3 regions of the Providencia sp. PROV004 genome follow, and region 3 is predicted to be linked to each of the others. Evidence: predicted binding sites of a transcription regulator. Region 3 holds the regulator's gene; each other region holds the start of a gene.
The links. Region 3 encodes LexA, which represses DNA repair genes until DNA is damaged. Its sites were predicted from a motif close to TNCTGTATGTACATACAGNA; they were not measured.

Region 1 (4,588 bases), 1.7 Mb from region 3:
TTTCTCAAGTTAGATCATTAAAAAATGCCCAACAGATTGCACAAGTGATAACTGAAATAGTGAACAATTAATTATGAATAATGTTAATTAGCAAGAATTTATAGTTGCGAAATTAACTTATAGGGTCTTTACTTAATTGGTAGGAGAGTGATTTAATTTATTTAAAGCTCTACTATTATATGGGAACATTTTAACATTATAGTGAAATTACCGAGTCTGGGAGGCGTAAGATGGGTGTAATTGCTTGGATTATTTTTGGTTTAATTGCTGGTGTTTTAGCTAAGTGGCTGATGCCAGGTACTTATCACATGGGGTTCATTATGACCACCGTGCTGGGGATTGTTGGTGCTGTTGTGGGTGGTTACATCAGTACTTTCTTTGGTAAAGGAAAAGTTGATGGCTTCAACTTTGGGAGTTTTGTTGTCGCGGTCATCGGTGCGATTGTCGTACTGTTCTTAGCCGGGATATTTGCCAAATAGCCATTTCTTCTACTTGGTAAATGCTCATTCTATAAGCCACTTAAATATCGAGTGGCTTATATTTTTATGGAAGAAGAGGGTTACGACTCGATTGGCAGGCCGTTATCTTGCCCCCATTGGGCCCATGAACCATCATACAAACGCAGGTTTTGGTTACCTAATAAGGTTAATGCCATTAATACCACTGCAGCGGTCATTCCTGAACCACAGGTCGTCACAGAAGGCGCATGGATATCTACACCTTGCTTAGCAAAGATAGCTTTAAGTTGCTCTGGTGATTTGAATGTACCATTTTCCACAAGAAGATCCCATGGGACGTTTTTGCTCCCTGGAATATGCCCCATACGTAAACCCGGACGCGGTTCTGGCGCTTGGGCAAGAAAGCGTGGCTCTGCGCGAGCATCAATAATTTGAATTTTGCCTTGATTTACAATCTCAAGTACTTGTTCTTGATTCAGTGCGTTACTGTCTTTACGTGTGGCATGGAATTGCTTCGCAGCTGGCGGAGTGACTTCCCCTGACTGAACATCAAACCCAGCAGCTTTCCAAGCATCGATGCCACCGGCTAAAATTTTAACGTTTTTGCAGCCCATCGTGGTGAAAGTCCACCATGCTCTTGGGGATGAAAATAAGTTATTCTGAGAATAAATAATAACTTGGGTGTCATTGCCAATACCCATGGCACTAACTGCTTGGCTAAAAACTTCAGCACTTGGCAGCATATGAGGTAAATCACAGCTTTTGTCTGCAATTTCATCTTGATGAAAGAACTGAGCGTTAGGAATATGTTCTTCTAAATATTGTTGGCGGCAGTCATAAGGTGCGGTTGGTGGTGGAGAGGAAGCATCGAGCACAATGATGTTATTATCAAATAGATGTGAATTTAACCATTGTGGGGTTACGAAATAATCGTTGTACATAAGCTATCTCCATCCTGGGTTGCTAAATTATTTAAAAATTACTGAATTTGATTAGGTGCTGGCAGTGCTGAAGGGGATTGCGGTTGACCTTGTTCAAGTGGTGTTGTTGAACGGGTATAAATGTTCATACCAGCTAACACAATACCGCCTACAGAACCAAAAGCACATAATGCGCAAAGTGCGATAACAACCTTTTTCATTTTCTATAGCCTGCCTAGTGATAAAAATCCAAATAGTGTAAGAACTCAAAGTATAACCGGATGAGTGTTGCAAACAAGTTAAAAGCTATTTTTTCTGTCGCATAATGGGCGTTTTGCAAAAAGCTTCCCAATTTTTATGTATAATGGGTATTAATACAGTAGTTTTGCGAAGCGGTTGGCAAAAGAGTTTTTTTCATATTTCATATTGTTGTCAGTTTCGTTATCTTTCATTTTAACTTTGGTCACCTGCATAATTTATGTCCCTGTCGAATAAAACTAAAGAACAAATAACTCAGTGGTATAAAGGGTTGTCCGTACAAATTGATGGGTTTGTTTCAAGAGCCCCGCAGCGGCAGATGATAGCGCAAGTCGCGAAAAATTTAGCGGATGATGACGGCCGCCATTTGGTCATAGAAGCGCCTACTGGAGTAGGGAAAACTCTATCTTATTTAATACCGGGGATAGCGGTTGGTAGGGAAGAAGGAAAAACCTTAGTGGTTAGTACGGCGAATGTGGCATTACAAGACCAAATTTATAGTAAGGATTTACCGTTATTAAGCAAAATTATTCCTGATCTAAAATATACAGGTGCATTTGGGCGTGCTCGTTATGTTTGCCCCCGTAATTTAGAAGCTATTTGTGCAGCAGAAGGTGAGCAAATAGATTTAATGTTATTGGTGGAAGACAAAACGGAAATTGCGAATAGTGAAGAACGGGCAATTTGTCAGCAGCTGCGGCATGATTTTCAAAGCTTTGCATGGGATGGGCTAAGGGATCATCACAAAAGGGCATTTAGCGATAGCTTATGGCGTAAAGTCAGCACAGATAAAATGAACTGTTTAGGCCGTAATTGCCAATTTTATCAGCGGTGCCCATTTTTTATTGCTAGGCGAGAAATCGAAGATGCAGATGTAGTGGTTGCTAACCACGCGTTGGTAATGGCAGCTATGGAGAGTGAGTCGGTATTACCTGACCCGAAAAATTTATTATTAGTGCTTGATGAAGGTCACCATGTTCCAGACGTTGCAAGGGATGCCCTTGAAGTTGAAGGCGAAATTACGCTAGTTCAATTAACGGCACAGCTTGATAGCTTTATTCAGCATGTTGGGCAATATATGGGGCAATTTCGCCCAGCAAAACCACCAAAGTTAGCTAACCCTGAACGATTACAGCAACATGCAGAAAAATTGCGTGAAACATTTCGTGATTTTTCATTACTAGCAAATGCCTTATTGCCAGAAACGTCAAAAGAAACTGAGTATTTATTTCCGCTAGGTGTATTGCCTGAAGCAATGCAATTAAGCTGTCAGGTGCTATTTAAGCAGACAGATGCCCTACAGGGGTTAGCGGAAGCTATCTTAAATGATTTGACGGAACAAACTGCGAAGCAAGATATTGTTCGCTTACATCGGTCGATTATTGTAACTAGTAGGGCTATGGGATACTTTGAAAATATGTCGAAGCTCTGGCGGCTGGCGGCATTAGAGCAAAGTTCAGGTGCCCCTGTGTCAAAATGGTTAAGTCGGCGTTATGAGAAAAACCAATCTCGTTTCTTTATGCATTGTGCTGGGATCCGGGTGAGTGAGCAATTACAACATTTGTTATGGCGAAATATTCCTCATATTGTGATTACATCAGCAACGCTGAGGTCGTTGAACAGTTATTCACGTTTTATGGAACTTACTGGGCTGTCTGAAAAAAGTGATGATCGCTTTGTGACATTGTCCTCTCCTTTTAACCATGTTGAGCAGGGAAAAATTATTATTCCTAAAATGGAATATGAGCCAACGATAAACAATGAAGCGGAACACTTAGCGGAAATGGCGGTGTTTTTTCGTGAACAATTTATTAAAAATACTCACCGTGGCGTGTTGGTTTTATTTAGTAGTCAAAGAGCAATGGAAGGTTTTCTTGAGCACGTAAAAGATTTGCGTTTGCAGCTTTTAGTTCAAGGAGATCAACCACGTTATCGGTTAGTCGAAACACATTGTGAAAGAATTAATCAAGGGCAATCTAGTGCTTTAATTGGCTTACAATCGTTTGCTGAGGGGTTAGACCTAAAAGGGGAATATTTAACGCAGGTCCATATTCATAAAATTGCATTTCCACCAGTAACAAACCCTGTGATTATCACTGAAGGTGATTGGTTGAAGTCGTTGAAGCGATACCCGTTTGAAGTTCAAAGTTTACCGAGTGCTTCATTTAATTTGATACAGCAAGCAGGTAGGTTAATTCGTAGTCATGAATGTTATGGTGAAATTATTATTTATGATAAACGGTTATTAACTAAAAATTATGGCAAAAGATTATTAAATGCATTACCTGTATTTCCGATAGAACAGCCTGAAATATCTAAAAACAGTAAATAATTATCATTAAGTTAATGTATTTTTTTTAAGGTATTTAAATTTCAATAATAGTTTGATTTATATAGCTAATTGTTAGTAAATAAAATGGCCACTTTGCAGTGGCCATTGGTCAATTTGAATTGACTCTATTTACGACATTACTCAATATTAGCTTCTAAAAACCAGAGGAATTTATCCATATCGCGGGAAGCCGCGGTAAACATATCTGCGGTATCTTCGTCTTCCACTTCATCAATTGCTTTTCGAATATCATTCGCGACGACCGCATAACGGTCTGCTAATGCTTTCAAATGATCTTGTACACTGTGAATATTAATTGGGTAAGCCTCTAACGAAGTGAAGCGGCTAACTTCTTGGGTTGTACCAATAGCAACGCCTCCCAATTGAACTGCGCGTTCAGCGAATTCATCTAAGTGTTCAACTAGCGTGGTTCTAAAACCATCTAACATTTCATGTACGGCGATAAAATTGCGACCACGCATATTCCAGTGGGCTTGTTTAGTCATTAGAGAGAGATCGGTAAAATGGACTACCATAACATTAAGTATTCCAATGGTTTCCAATTTTACGCTGTCTTCCATATCATTGCGTGTATATAAAAGTTCATTTGAAGATGCTTT
Region 2 (4,588 bases), 580 kb from region 3:
AATTTAGTCTCTATTACAGTAATTGCAGAAAATTGCATGAGTGCTGATGGCTTATCTACAGGACTAAATGTTTTAGGGCCTGAAGTTGGCTTTGCTTTAGCTGAAAAAATGAATATTCCTGTTTTTATGATTGTTAAGACAGATAAAGGTTTTGAAGAGCGCTATACTAAGGCATTCGAACCATTTTTAACCAAAAAACAGTAGTTGTAGGAGGATAAAAAATGCTGAATATTTTTATTGCAGCCTTTGCACTGTTTTTGCTGGCCTTTTTAGGTATGTCACTTGGGTATATTATTAAACGTAAGAGTATCCAAGGTAGCTGCGGCGGGTTAAGCAGTATTGGTGTTGAAAAGGTGTGTGATTGCCCTGAGCCTTGTGATGCACGTAAAAAACGTATGGCGCGTGAAGAAGCCCGTCAAAAATTACTGGATAAAAACCGTATTATTTGAATAGTAATATTTAACGGTTCTATAACTAGTAATGAGCCGGAGATGTCTAAATATAGTTATTAGACATCTCCAAATATTACTTTCCCGTTATACAGTCTAAATTAATTGCATTTTCTTAGCACATGAAACAGAGACAGGGTAATTAACATGCATGCTTTTTGTCTCACCATCAAATCTAATCGTGACCTTTCCATTATCATTGTTGTTAATTTGGCAAGGTAAAAAATCACCACTACTCCACAGTTCATTACTTTTCGTAGTAATTTTAGCTTTCCAAGCACTTTTACCTGTTGTTGAGTAAGGGAATGAATTTACGTTAGAGCTAGATGTGGCATGTGCTAGATTATAAAATATAAACACATTATCATAGGGGTTATCACTATTATGATAATGTATTTCAACTTTCCTTAATGTTTCATTCCAATAATTCTCGACAATCATTGTTCCAATATTTGACATATAAAACCTTTTTTAAATTATTTTAAATAGAATTTTTGTGATGGATTAAATATATCAAGTTTTCTATAGCAGTAAATTAAGAACAATTATTATTAATTGATGAAAAGAATGTTTTTAAGATGTGATTTAATTCCTAAGCTATTATTAAAGTAATAATAGCTTAGGTGATGTTATTAGATTATTTTTTAAATGCTTTTGGGGAATCAACCATTACAGCATCAACACCAATTTCTTTTGCGAGTTGGTAGTCACTGTCATTATTAACACCAAAGACAATGATATAGGCATTGCCATTTTTTCTAAAACAGTCAATGGCTTCTTTATCCCATGAAAGGGTTGCTGGCGAGCGTGCTTCGCCTAAAGTATATTTTTCGACCACTTCAACTTTACGATGTAGTTCAAAGCCATACCAGCGAGTTGTTGTTTTGTCATTTTCTATTGAACATTGATGGTTCATCACAACATTTGCCAACAGGGTGCGAGTCTCATCACGACTTTCAAATAATGGGATCTTTGGAGAAAGGGATTTGAGTGCTTTTAAAAATTCATCATTAGTGGAATAAAAACGTACTTGGTTAAATGCATTAGTTTTATCTAAGAGAGCTAAAATCGCCTTTGCTTGAATATCAGGGTTGGCGTCAGGGGATTTTAAATCTACGTAGAAAGTTGTGTCTGGGTATTTTTGCAGAATATTTTCTAGTGTAGTGATAGTTGTTTTTTGTAAGGGGAATTGCTGATTATGTTTTTGACTAAACTTATAAGCAGCATTGACATGATTGAGTTGTTCTACTGTATAAGCAGATACGTTACCTTTTTTGTCCGTCAATGAATCTAGATCACTCGGACGATATAGGACTAATTGATTATCTTTACTAAGTTGAACGGTAAGCCAAATAGCATCGGCATTATTTTGCTTGGCTAAATCAATGGCATAAATTGTGTTTTCTGGTGCATCTGCTGTTCCTGCACGGTGAGCTACAATTTTAGGGGATAGTGCTAAATTAGGGGAAAGTGCGAAAACTGTTTGGCTAGCAAGCAGCATAATGAGAGGAGCCATAAATTTAACATATTTTGATGTTGATATAATTGCCATAGAGATGATCCATAAATAGTTTTTCAAGATATTGTTGTTGGTAAAACAACTCTTTTTATTACTTTTTTGTTTAAAAGTAAGTAGTAATACTTATTTTTAAGACAAACTTTAAGCCGAATCTAGAGTTGGATAGCTTGGCAGATGATTATTGCAATAATATGAATTACCTAATTATCATGGAGTTAGCTTTTTCATTCGTCAATTTTATGGTGATGTGACAATAATTGCATGGCTAATAAAAATACTGTATATTTAATCAGGTGTTTAATTGGCAGAGTTAACCCGTGCGTAAAATTATTCATATTGATATGGACTGCTTTTATGCAGCGATCGAAATGCGTGACGACCCAAGCCTTCGTAATGTCCCCATTGCAGTGGGGGGAAGCGCAGATCGCCGAGGCGTTATTAGTACTGCAAATTATAAAGCCCGTCGCTACGGTGTTCACAGTGCGATGTCTACTGCGATTGCACTTAGGCTTTGCCCTCACTTGAAAGTGGTTCCTGGGCATATGGCACTTTACAAAGAAACCTCCCTGTATATTCGAAAAATATTTGCTCGCTATACTGACCTCATAGAACCACTTTCTCTTGATGAAGCTTATTTGGATGTCACTGATTGTACGCAATTACATGGCTCTGCAACGCTAATTGCTGAGGCCATTCGCCAGCAAATCTTTGATGAACTGCAATTAACCGCTTCAGCGGGGATAGCGCCAATAAAATTTTTGGCGAAAATAGCTTCAGATATGAATAAACCCAATGGCCAATTCGTGATCACGCCGCAAAATATGGATCAATTTATTCTTAGCTTGCCCCTTAAAAAAATTCCTGGCGTGGGTAAGGTAACCGCTCAGAAATTAGCGGATATGGGGTTACTCACTTGTGCTGACGTCCAAAAATATGATGTTGTTACATTGGTTAAAAGCATGGGTAAATTCGGGCAGGTACTTTGGGATCGATGCCATGGTATCGATGAGCGTGCTATTAACCCTGATAGACTCAGAAAGTCGGTAGGGGTTGAACGCACCCTTGCAGAAGATATATATCAATGGAGCGATTGTCTGCCTCTGCTTGATAAACTCTATGACGAACTACAATTACGTCTAGCGAAGGTAAAACCCGATCTGCGTATTGCTCGTCAAGGTGTAAAATTTAAATTTGCAGACTTTCAGCAAACAACACAAGAACACGTATACCCAATTCTCAATAAACAAGATTTAGTCCAGATAGCGAAACAAGTTTGGGATAATCGCCGCTTAGGGCGTGGTGTTCGGTTAGTTGGTTTGCATGTGATGCTGCAAAGCCCACAGCTTGAAAGGCAATTATTACTTGAATTATAAAAAACACCCATCGCATGATGGGTGTTTCATAACAATTAATTGCTTATTCTTTGACTGGAATTGCTTTTAAAACCGCAGTTAGTAATTTCCAATACTCTCCAACGCTTGCAATGTGTACACGTTCATCAGGGGAGTGTGCACCGCGAATAGTTGGCCCAATTGAAACCATATCCATGTCTGGGTAAGGTTTTTTGAATAGACCACACTCAAGGCCTGCGTGGATCACCATGACATTAGGGATTTTACCGAACAGCTTGTTGTAGGTATCGCTGACTAAATGCATTACTGGTGAGTCTGCATCTGGTTGCCAACCTGGGTAGCTACCTTCTGCACGGTATTGGGCTTGTGCTAATTTACTGATAGATGTCAACATGTTAACAACGTAGTTTTTGCCGCTATCGATAAGTGAACGAACAAGGAAGATAATTTCTGCTTTATCTTCAGTTAGTCGTACAACACCTTCGTTAAGTGAGGTTTCAACCACGCCAATGGCAACATCACTCATGCGGATCACACCGTTTGGCGCCGCATTTAAGAAGAAAACAAAACGTTTTTGGCAGTCATCAGAAAGTGCTTTTAATTCGCTTTGCGTTTCATCTAGTAGCAGAACAAGGTTAGGCTCAACGACGGCTAATTCATTTTTCAGAATATCTTCATAACGAGCTCTTAGGGCAGTTAACTCAGCGACTTTGTTCGCAGGAACGGCAATAATGGCGTAAGCTTCCCGAGGAATGGCGTTACGAACAGTACCACCTCTGAAATCTAATAGTTTTAGGTTTAAATCTTCTGCGTGGCCAGCTAGAAAACGTGCTAACAGCTTATTGGCATTACCTAAGCCTAAATGTACATCACCACCAGAGTGCCCACCTTTTAGGCCTTTTAGGGTCATTGTGAAGGTTTTATAGCCTTGTGGTAATGCTTCACGCGTCAGGTCAAACGTAGAGGTAAAGTCAACCCCACCAGCACAACCCATGTAAATTTCACCTTCTTCTTCTGAGTCGGTGTTAATCAGAATATCGGCTTGTAACCAGCCTGCTTTCAAGCCAAACGCACCTTCCATGCCGGCTTCTTCAGTCATGGTCAGAAGAACTTCCATTGGCCCATGCTCAACACTATCATCAGCAAGAACAGCCAACGCAGAAGCTAAGCCAATGCCGTTATCAGCACCTAAAGTGGTTCCTTCAGCGGTGACCCATTCACCATTAACATATGGACGAATTGGATCTGTTTTAAAGTCATGTACCGTG
Region 3 (4,588 bases):
TTGTGGTTCGATAGGGTCGATAGAGTCGCGCCAATCAGGTACACGCTGGTTGAGATAGTGTGGAAGCGAAATTGGCTGGCCAAAGTTAACATAGCCTTGGCCTAGGTTGCGCAATTTACGTAAGCCGCGAACCATAGAGAAAAAGCCTTCTTTCTCTTTTTCTGCACCGCGCAGTTCTTTGGCGTAAGTACCCACTTCCATCACATGCTCATACCCGATGTAGATAGGAACAATGGTGATAGGGCGTGAGTCACCGCGCAACATCGCTTGTAACGTCATGGAGAGAGTACCCGTCTTAGGCTGTAACAAACGACCGGTACGTGAGCGCCCACCTTCCACAAAGTACTCGATGGAGTAACCTCGGGCAAATAGCTCACTTAAATATTCACGGAAAACGGTCGAATACAGTTTATTGCCTTTGAACGTTCGGCGAATAAAAAAGGCCCCTAAACGACGGAAAATAGGCCCAGCAGGCCAGAAATTGAGGTTGATCCCCGCGGCAATATGGGGTGGAACTAGCCCTTGATGGTATAGCACATATGAGAGCAGTAAGTAGTCCATATGGCTACGGTGGGATGGCACATAAACGATTTCATGGCCGTCTTGTGCTAGCTGGCGGACTCGTTCAGCGTGCTGAACATTAATGCCTTGATAAAGGCGATTCCAAGTCCAACTAAGAACCCTATCCGTTAAACGTACTGCTTCATAAGAGAAATTGGCTGCGATTTCTTCCATCATCCCAACGGCATTTTGCTGAGCTTTTTTGAGTGGAATTTTTTTACTGCGCGCTTCGTCTTCAACGGCTTTTTCAATTGCTTTTGACGTCAATAACTTATTAAACAGCTCATAACGTGCAGGGAGTTTAGGCCCAACTGCTGCGAGACGTTGGCGCGAATAGTGAATACGTGCGACACGAGCAAGTTTGTTGGCAATAATGGTGTCTGTACCGTGGTCTTGTGCCATTTTCCCAATTGAGACAATCGGAGATAAACGTACGAAGCTGTCACGTCCTAACCATAAAACGGCGAAGAATTTTTGGATGCCATTTAACAGTTTCAGTGGTGGTGCTGGGGTATGGCCTTCACGACCAGGTGAGCGCCCAAACATCACGGATGCCGGTAGCATTTGAATATCTAGATTTGGGTTGTTTTTATGCAAATCTAAATAAGCATGGAATGTTTTTACTGAATCCTTACGTGGATTCGGTGAATAATAGCGAAAAACACGTGGGCCATCATCGATAAAAACGTAGGCCGGAAGCTTCGTTCCATTGATATCATTGTCGACCAGCGGGTCTGGCAGACCAATAGCTAAGCATTGGTGCCGTAGCGTGAGGAGGTCAGACTTCGAATGATAAGGTAATACGTATAGGGTTGGCCTGTTGACATCAAGCTGCAACTCAGTGATGGGATCCGAAGGAATTAGTTTACTTTTTACCAATAATTTAAGTGGTAAATTCAACGTGTTGTAATATATTTTACGCCATAGTGACATAAATGATTATAGCCTCTTGTTAACAATGCTGCGCAATCATACCAGAAATACATGGTTAGATCTGTTACTGACAATTCACTTTGACCGTAAAAATCGATTATTGTTTGTATTTTTTAAGGAATAAATATGGCGAGTCAAGTTAAGGGCTTCACGCGAGTGATTAAAGCTGCGGGGTATTCCCTTAAAGGTTTGAAGGCAGCTTGGGTTAATGAAGCCGCATTTAGGCAAGAATCTGTTGCTGCAATTATCGCGATTTTTATCGCATTTTATTTAGATATCAGCTATATAGATAGGATTTTGTTAGTGAGTTCTGTTGTTCTGGTGGCAATAGTCGAATTACTGAATAGCGCGATAGAAGCCGTAGTTGACCGTATCGGAAGTGAATATCATGAACTTTCAGGGAGAGCTAAAGATATTGGTTCTGCCGCGGTATTTGTGAGTATCGGTTTAGCGTTGTTTATTTGGGTACTTGTATTATGGCAGCGCTATTTCCCTGGTTAAGGTGTTTGGTTACTTAATCAGGTAAAAAGAAAATAAATCGATAACAAATGCTTAAATTGAGCGATTTAACTGTTCCAAATCTTCATTTACCTGTATATACTCACAGCTTGACTGTATAAACAAACAGGGGAACGGAATGAAAGCACTGACGGCTCGACAACAGCAGGTTTACGATCTAGTGCGTGACCACATTTCGCAGACGGGTATGCCTCCTACACGCGCTGAGATAGCAGCAAGCCTTGGTTTTCGTTCGCCTAATGCGGCAGAAGAACATTTAAAGGCCTTAGCGCGTAAAGGGGTTATTGAAATCGTCTCAGGTGCATCTCGAGGTATTCGTCTGCTTCTTGAAGAAGAAACCGAAGATCAGGGGTTACCTCTGATTGGACGTGTAGCTGCTGGCGAACCATTATTAGCACAGGAACATATTGAGAGCCACTATCAAGTTGACCCTGAGCTGTTTAAACCACATGCAGATTTCTTATTGCGTGTGAATGGGATGTCCATGAAAGATATTGGTATTATGGATGGCGATTTATTAGCTGTGCATAAAACACAAAATGTACATAACGGGCAAGTAGTGGTTGCACGTATCGAAGATGAAGTCACTGTTAAACGTTTTAAGCAACAGGGTAACCGTGTTGAGTTAATAGCAGAAAACCCAGAATTCGAACCTATTGTTGTTGACTTGCGTCAGCAAAATTTCACTATTGAAGGTTTAGCGGTTGGGGTTATTCGTAACAGTGATTGGTATTAATTTTCGTTAGCAACCAGCTGTGTTACAGACGGTGAAGACGATTGCAGGCAGATTTCATGGTTTTATTCTGAAGTCTGCCTGTTTTGTTTCCTTTCTTATATTTTTCTCTTCTCTATTTTCTCTTTGCATTTCATCAAACGATCTAGCAGTCCGGCTATTTACTTTTTCTTAGGGGTTACAGGTTGTTCGTGGTTATGATGACAATGTTCATGATCTTGGCAGCTATTCACTTCGTCGCAATTTTTACATAAACCATGGTTTTCCACTACGGTATGCCTTAAGCGGAATTGGTGTTCATCTGCCAAATTAATAATTGCGGCTTCTATCGTTGTGCAATCACTTTCCGTTACGCTTCCGCACTGGTCGCAAATTAACATAACAGAGATATGGCTTGGGTTATCAAAATGGTGACAAACAACATAGCTGTTGGTTGATTCGATTTTATGGATAAAACCTTGCTCCATTAAGAACTCAAGGCCACGATAAACGGTAGGTGGCTTAGCCTGAGGTTCAATTTCACGTAGTAAGTCGAGTAAATCATAAGCACTGATCGCACCATGCTGTTGTGCTATTAGGCTCAATACCGTTTCTCTCTGTGGTGTCAACCTGACGCCTCTTGATTGGCAAATATGTTCTGCCATCGCAAGAACTTTTTTTTCACTCATCTTTTCCATTTTACTGACCCCACCCGTTGAAAAATGCAAATGTTTACTGCACACAAGTTTATCACAGTTTCTTGAACTATTGAGAATCAAGAGATGAATGCGGTGCTATCAAAAAATTTTAGCTTTGCTGAGTTTTTTTTGACTAATAAATAAAATATAAAAAATGATATTTAATTTTATTTAAAAATAAACAGATAAAATGAAACATATATTAAACAAATTTATTATAAATTCATAACTCATGATGAACAATTAATTGAAAGATTTAGTTTTAATTTGATGTAATTTTAATTAAGACTTATCTTGCCTTTAATTTACAACCTTCTTTTCTCACCCTCTAAAGCTTACTTTATGGGGTTTATGTTTATTATTTTTGCAGGAGCACAGATTAATCTTATTTTATTTATATAATATTAGGCAATGATTAAAGTCATTGCCTAATATATTTAGATTAGTATTTATATTCAATACCTAACCAATAATTACGACCCTCTTCGATATACCCATTAGTATATTCATATGATTTATCGAATAAGTTATTAACTGATGTATTAACAGATATTCCTTGTCCAAAGTCATAATCTAAACGTAGGTCAGTTTTGGCATATCCACGCACTTTGCTATCTGCATCGACATAATTAAAGGCCCAGCTTCTTGCTTCTTCGGTTACAGTGATGCTGAATGGCTCATAAGGGGTAAATTTCACCCAAGCGAAGGCTTTGTGGATAGGTAATTCAGCAACATGTTTAACGCTGTAGTGTTTTGGATCAGCATGAATGTAGCCGTAACTTAAACCCGCTTCTAACCAATCGGTAATTTGCCCGTTAGTCCCTAAATCAATGCCAAAGTAGTCAACTTTGCCGCTGTTACGATTTTCGAGTATATAACCTCCATCCTGATTAGTACCGACACGATGCGCCATAATGGCATCAGTTACATGGTTATAATAGAGACTTGAAGTATATGACCAAGTGGGTGAGATATGTCCCTTGTAAGTCAAATCATAGGTAAGAGCACGCTCAGTATCGATATGTGGGTTAATGACGAATGTGTCGTCACTTTTCATTTTTTCTTTGGTATAACGCTCTTTTTGCGTTGGGAAACGGCTTCTTTCTGATATAGAAAATTGAACGGTATCTTTATTTTCTAAATGATAGCGAGCCATGACTTCCCA

Region 1: a site for LexA is predicted at 1,633-1,652, ahead of dinG (ATP-dependent DNA helicase DinG). Genes of this name have one in related genera too.
Region 2: a site for LexA is predicted at 2,244-2,263, ahead of dinB (DNA polymerase IV). Genes of this name have one in related genera too.

The regions. Positions count from the first base shown of each region.
Region 1 is NZ_CP042859.1:3,320,566-3,325,153, reverse strand. Features, by position in the region: gene dusC (tRNA dihydrouridine(16) synthase DusC) at 1-71, shown strand, start outside; gene FVA69_RS15180 (GlsB/YeaQ/YmgE family stress response membrane protein) at 231-479, shown strand; gene sseA (3-mercaptopyruvate sulfurtransferase) at 560-1,399, opposite strand; gene FVA69_RS15170 (hypothetical protein) at 1,438-1,599, opposite strand; gene dinG (ATP-dependent DNA helicase DinG) at 1,857-3,968, shown strand; gene dps (DNA starvation/stationary phase protection protein Dps) at 4,106-4,588, opposite strand, start outside.
Region 2 is NZ_CP042859.1:1,047,222-1,051,809, forward strand. Features, by position in the region: gene FVA69_RS04615 (FAD:protein FMN transferase) at 1-204, shown strand, start outside; gene nqrM ((Na+)-NQR maturation NqrM) at 222-449, shown strand; gene FVA69_RS04625 (hypothetical protein) at 546-908, opposite strand; gene FVA69_RS04630 (glycerophosphodiester phosphodiesterase family protein) at 1,087-2,001, opposite strand; gene dinB (DNA polymerase IV) at 2,286-3,341, shown strand; gene pepD (beta-Ala-His dipeptidase) at 3,385-4,588, opposite strand, start outside.
Region 3 is NZ_CP042859.1:465,368-469,955, forward strand. Features, by position in the region: gene plsB (glycerol-3-phosphate 1-O-acyltransferase PlsB) at 1-1,494, opposite strand, end outside; gene FVA69_RS02040 (diacylglycerol kinase) at 1,621-1,995, shown strand; gene lexA (transcriptional repressor LexA) at 2,132-2,749, shown strand; gene zur (zinc uptake transcriptional repressor Zur) at 2,908-3,423, opposite strand; gene FVA69_RS02055 (TonB-dependent receptor plug domain-containing protein) at 3,866-4,588, opposite strand, start outside.